2 regions of the Vibrio chaetopteri genome follow, and region 2 is predicted to be linked to the other one. Evidence: predicted binding sites of a transcription regulator. Region 2 holds the regulator's gene; the other holds the start of a gene.

Evidence for each region. The regulator PurR, encoded in region 2, represses purine synthesis genes. The targets are predictions, from matches to a motif close to TNANGNAAACGTTTNCNTNA.
Region 1: a site for PurR is predicted at 1,662-1,681, ahead of purE (5-(carboxyamino)imidazole ribonucleotide mutase). Genes of this name have one in related genera too.

Annotation. Positions count from the first base shown of each region.
Region 1 is NZ_CP115920.1:209,529-212,709, reverse strand. Features, by position in the region: gene hemF (oxygen-dependent coproporphyrinogen oxidase) at 90-995, opposite strand; gene PG915_RS01005 (L-threonylcarbamoyladenylate synthase) at 1,005-1,562, opposite strand; gene purE (5-(carboxyamino)imidazole ribonucleotide mutase) at 1,746-2,231, shown strand; gene PG915_RS00995 (5-(carboxyamino)imidazole ribonucleotide synthase) at 2,234-3,181, shown strand, end outside.
Region 2 is NZ_CP115920.1:1,371,904-1,375,084, forward strand. Features, by position in the region: gene PG915_RS06225 (TVP38/TMEM64 family protein) at 1-354, opposite strand, end outside; gene PG915_RS06230 (TfoX/Sxy family DNA transformation protein) at 475-1,065, opposite strand; cyclic di-GMP riboswitch class I at 1,181-1,268, opposite strand; gene purR (HTH-type transcriptional repressor PurR) at 1,445-2,449, opposite strand; gene torD (molecular chaperone TorD) at 2,810-3,181, opposite strand, start outside.

The sequences.
Region 1 (3,181 bases), 1.2 Mb from region 2:
CTGTCCTTGCTAATGGGTACCGAAATGTATAGTTCGACACTATCACTTCGGCACACATTCGCCAAGTTGAACAAAGGCTGTTGGCTAGGTTACCACTCTCTCGGTTTTAGATAGTCGCTATAGAGGCGCGCTTCTTCGCTTCCCTCTTGTGGCTCATAGCTGTATTCCCAGCGAGCCAATGGCGGCATTGACATAAGAATGGACTCCGTACGACCACCACTTTGCAAGCCAAATAGCGTGCCTCGGTCGTAAACGAGATTGAACTCAACATAACGACCACGACGATAGAGCTGGAAGTTGCGCTCACGCTCACCATATTGCTCAGCTTTGCGCTTTTCGACGATTGGCAGATATGCATCGGTGTAGCCGTTACCCACCGCCTGCATGTAAGCGAACGAGCGTTCAAAGCCCCACTGATTTAAATCATCAAAGAACAAGCCACCAACACCGCGCGTTTCGTTACGGTGTGGTAAGAAGAAATAGTCATCACACCATTTTTTATGCTCTGCATACACCTCATCACCGAATGGCTGACAAACCTGCTTCGCCGTATCATGCCAATGCTGGCAATCCTCTTCATATGGATAGAATGGCGTTAAGTCAAACCCACCACCAAACCACCAAATCGGATCCTCGCCCTCTTTCTCAGCGATAAAGAAACGTACATTGGCATGTGATGTTGGGATATAAGGGTTCTTGGGATGAATCACTAGCGATACCCCCATAGCTTCGAACTTGCGCCCAGCGAGTTCTGGTCTGTGCGCGGTAGCTGATGCCGGCATCTTGTCGCCAAACACATGGGAAAAATTCACCCCGCCTTGCTCAAATACCTGACCATCTTTCATAACGCGGCTGCGGCCACCACCACCTTGCTCACGCTGCCACTCATCCTGTTGAAAGGTCGCGACACCATCTTGTTGTTCGAGTTTTTGGCAGATATCGTCTTGAAGCTGAAGAAGGAACGCTTTTACTTGGTGTTTATCGACTTGCTGCACGGGAACTCCTTAGCCTTGTCGTAGTACTTTAAGGGTGCGAGCGTCGCGGATTTCGCTCGGCTTATTGCGGCCACCCGTCTCGCCTTCAAGGACTGAAGACAAACGAGTACCCAGTTGCTGCTTAACTTCTTCGGTTGTCATGCAAGATGGCATACCTGATAAATTAGCACTAGTGGACGTAATTGGCTTGCCATAGGCCAAACACAATTTTTGCACCAACTCATGATCCGTGACACGCACAGCGATAGTATCAAACGCGCCACTTAGCCAAGGGGAAACACGTGAGCTTGCTGGCATGATCCAGGTATATGGGCCAGGCCAAGTTTGCTGAACACTTTCTAGCTGCTGCTCTGTCAGTTGAGCCTCATCAATATAAGGGCGAAGCTGCTCAAAATTCGCAGCGATCAAAATGAGTCCTTTTTCAACCGGACGTTCTTTGACAGCAAGAAGCTTTTCAATAGCTTGCGCATCGTCTGGATCACAACCCACGCCAAATACTCCTTCCGTTGGATAAGCAATTACTTCACCGGATTGAAGCGCCGCAACTGTGGTTTGAAAATTATCCACCGAGACTTCCTTTTATTAAAAGCTAAACAAATATTTTACATTTCTACGGCACTATGCTTAAAACCCGAGTGAGAATCCAGAAAAAAACACAAAATTCACTCACGCAAACGTTTTCCTTAGAAAAAAATCCTCGTATAATGCGCGCAAATTAGTCCATTTCCACACGCCTTGAAGGAGCTTCGGATGAAAGTCGGCATTATTATGGGTTCAAAATCAGATTGGCCAACCATGAAACTAGCAGCAGAAATGCTGGATCAGTTTGGTGTGGATTATGAAACCAAGGTCGTTTCTGCTCACCGCACACCGCAACTACTCGCTGACTACGCGACTTCTGCGAAAGAACGCGGTATCTCAGTCATCATCGCCGGTGCTGGCGGCGCTGCGCACCTTCCAGGTATGGCGGCAGCGTTCACAAGTGTTCCTGTATTGGGCGTTCCTGTTCAAAGCCGCGCGCTTAAAGGTATGGACTCTCTACTGTCTATCGTACAAATGCCTAAAGGCATCGCGGTGGGCACACTGGCTATCGGTGAAGCAGGCGCCGCGAACGCGGGTATCCTGGCGGCGCAGATCATTGGTGTTCACGACAACGCCGTAATGGAAAAGGTTGAAGCGTTCCGCAGCCAACAAACAGAAACTGTACTTGCTAACCCAGATCCTTCTAAGGACTAATGATGAAACACGTACTGGTTCTTGGAGCAGGCCAACTGGCGCGCATGATGTCACTAGCCGGCGCCCCTCTGAATATCAAAATCTCAGCATTTGATGTGCGCAGTGAGAATATCGTTCACCCACTGACACTTGAAGTGCTAGGTAACGGTTTAGAGCATGCGATTGCGGAAGCTGACGTTATCACGGCTGAGTTCGAACACATTCCACTCGATGTACTCGCAATCTGTGAGAAAAGTGGCAAGTTCCTCCCATCGACAGACGCTATCAAAGCCGGTGGTGATCGCCGCATTGAAAAAGGCCTTCTCGACAGTGCGGGGGTGAAAAACGCCAAATACGCAGTCATCAATACTCGTACAGATTTTGATGCGGCAATTGCGCACGTTGGTCTGCCTATGGTGCTTAAGAGCGCATTGGGTGGCTACGATGGAAAAGGTCAGTGGCGATTAAAAACGCTTGATGATGTCGACGCAATTTGGACAGAAATGGCCGAGTGTATTGCAGAATCAGAAAGCCAAGCGATCGTTGCTGAAGAGTTTGTCCCTTTCCAACGCGAAGTATCACTGGTTGGTGCGCGCAACAAGCAAGGTGAGCTTGCTATCTACCCACTGGCTGAAAACGTGCATACCGATGGCGTACTGACGCTATCAACAGCGATTGATGAACCAGAACTGCAAGCTCAAGCGGCACAAATGTTTACCGCTGTAGCCGAGTCTTTGGACTATGTTGGCGTGCTTGCACTTGAGTTCTTCGATGTGAATGGCCAGCTACTAGTGAATGAGATTGCACCTCGCGTGCACAACTCAGGGCACTGGACACAGCAAGGTGCGGACACTTGTCAGTTTGAAAACCACCTGCGCGCGGTATGTGATATGCCTCTTGGCTCAACACAAGCCATTCGTGCCACGTCTATGGTGAACATTTTAGGCGAAGATACGTTGCCAGAAGCGGTG
Region 2 (3,181 bases):
TTTAGAACCAAATTTACTCTGCACCCAGTCGCGAAGTAGGAATCGACTGCTCAAAAACGCCAATGTCGCGCCAATAGTGCTCGCGAAAGAAACCAGTAATAGACTTGTCCAAAAACCAAACAATGCAGCACCTAGCAAGGTAACCACTGCAGCGCCTGGAATCGAAAACGCAGTAATCGCGATGTAGGCAAAAAAGTAAGTGAGTGCCGCAGTAACAAAATTGGCATCGATGTACTCAGCCAGTGCGGCTTGCTGCGCTTTGGCGTTTTCGAGCGTAAGATGTTGACCAAAATTAACGCCTAAAAATACGATGATGGCAACCAGTACTAATCCAAGTATTAGCTTCTTGCTCATGACGATATCCTTTGTAATGTCTTAGTATTAGTGTAGTAGAAAGGGAGTGTGACCTTTTCCTTTCATCTAATACGAAAAAAATCAGCCATAAGGCTGATTTTTTATTGGGAAAACCAAGGGTTAGTTGATTAAGCTAGCAAGCTCTTCTCGTTTGGTTTGTGGTATCACAGACCAGTGAGTGCCGTTGATGGCGCCTTCTAGTGCCCATAGTAACTCGAGCCCAACTGAGCTAGAGTGGGTTCTTTGGATGGCTTTAAATGCCTCAACAGCGCCGTGCTGCTGTAGATCGCCCACAGATTCGATACCGGCTTTTTTAAGCATACGCTCAGTTGCCAGTCGTAAATTAGGAAGATCCTTTAATCGGTTTGGCTTCGCTTCAGACTGCTGCTCTTTTTCAGTTTTTGCAAACGCGAGCGCCTGTTTAGCATGAGTCAAGATAGCGTCTTGATCTTGCCAACAATCGTCTGGTAGTGCGAAGTACTTGGTTACCACGGGAAATCCACGCTTTTTATAAACGTATGGTTTGTAACCTAGCTTTTTAAAGGTGGAAATGGTCTGACGGTCAGTTCTGATATGTAATTTGTTATTCACTGCTAATGCAAACATCGTATCGTCTACGAAGATGCCAAATCCGCCGAACATGGATCGAGACTTTACTCTTCCAAGCTGAGCGAATAACTGCATTGAATCTTTTAGTATAGGATTATCCATGCTTATTCTTTTCTCGGTGTTATTGATTGTGTCACCAAAATCAGGTCCGAGAGTATAGCAAACGGGTGTCAGAGCTCTGTTAAGCCACTGCTATAACTGAGTCTTTGCCCTTGCCATCGGCAACCCCGCTACCTATCAATAAAAATTGGTTTAGGCCGGTGGCTTTGCGTCCCACCCTTTCAGATGGTTTGCCCTGTGCGTGACACATATAGCATATAGGAAAACTACGTAAGTTATTGATATGTGATCTTTGGAAATGTGATCTTAGTTCAAATAATGTTTGGTTGTTTGTGCCTCAAGGTGAATAAAAAATTGACAGCAGTAGGGGGGAATTTTGAATAGAGATCAAAAAGTGCCGAAATCGGCACTTTTGTCAGCGTTAGGTTAGGGCTTTGACAGAGTCACGTTCTACAATTTCTGGGTGCATTTCAAAAATGCGTTTTTCGTGACCTTTATCTTTGATTCGTTCTAGTAGAATCTCAAAGGCATTTTTACCAACACGTCGCTTCGGTTGGTGAACCGTTGTCAGCGGTGGCGAAAAGTATTCAGCCAGTTCAATATTGTCATAACCGATAACAGAGATATCTTCAGGTACGTTTACACCAAGCTGTTGAAGGCGACTCATAAGTCCAAATGCCATTGTGTCATTAAAACAGAACACGGCCGTTGGTCTCTCTTCCATTGCGGCGATGCGGTTAGCGGCGATTACCGCAGTATCACATTCAAAGTTACCTTCAAGAATACGATCTTCTTTCATCTCAATGCCGGCTTCCGCCAGTGCACGTTTATAGCCGATGATGCGTTCTTGGCATACCGCTTTTTCTAGGTGACCACTTAGACAGGCAATATCGGTATGACCTTTCTCAATCAAAAACTTAGTCGCTAGATAGCCACCTTCCTCTGAATTATCGATGATCTTATCGGCTTGAGAGCTCTCTGGACCCCAATCCATGATCACTTTTGGAATGTCTGCGTGACGGTCAAGCATCTCAAGAAGCTCTTCAGTCAAGTCGGAACACATCACCAAAATACCATCGACGCGTTTTTCTGCCAGCATGCGAATGTAGTCACGCTGCTTCTCGTAAACACCACCTGTGTTACACAAAATCAGTGTATAGCCTTGGCGATAGCAGTAACTTTCAACGCCATCGATAACTTCTGAGAAAAATAAGTTGGTCGATTGGGTGACCAACATACCAATGGTTTTAGTCGAATTGCACTTCAGGCTACGAGCAACAGCACTAGGCGCGTAGTTGAGTTCATCGACCGCCGCCATCACTTTTTCTTGCGTTGCTTCTGCAACAAAACGAGTTTTATTAATTACATGGGATACTGTGGTCGTGGAAACGCCAGCAAGTCGGGCGACATCTTTAATGGTTGCCATAGTGATATCCTATTAGTCGCGGCTTATTGAATTAGTGAGTAAACGTTTGTGCCGCTTTAATTTTAGTGGTTCCAGCGCTTTTGTGAATAAACGGATGTAAAAGCGGAAACCGGCAAGTGTATGCAAGCCTAGGCAGAATCAACAAATTGAGCTCAAAGCTCGATATTGCCACCTAAGTGGAGATGATTTTCTGTAATACCAATGGGCGATTGCATTTAAACGGCGAATTGTAGTCGCAGCTTAGTGAGCTGGCAATCATTTATCCCACAAATTTATAACTAAGGCGCAAAATTGACTCAGATGACTGAAAACCACGTTTGCGCCTTTAGTATGTGTCGCACCTATCAGTTGAAATCGGAGTTAGTCGTTTTCATCCGCAAGGTAGGTCAGGTCTAACAGACAGAAGGCGTGCAAGAGGCTTGCAGCAGCAGAGTAGAAGCCAAATTCATCAAACTGTTGGCACTTTTTAACAAACTGAGGCAACCAACTCATGAGATGAGTATTGATGAAGTCCGCTTGTTCGTGCAGTGCGTCGTTCTCCAGTTCGTTCGAACGGATGATAAGGTTACCTAGAAAATCGAGTTCGATGGCAAGGTGATCCGCTGGCTCATTGAGATCTTTATTTACTGCAATACCGTACTTGGCGAGTAGATCTGCCATTTCTTGCGCAGGTTGGTCGTTGAGTAGGCCAGAAGTACCAATGTACATTGAGGCATAAGGCAGTGCGCCATG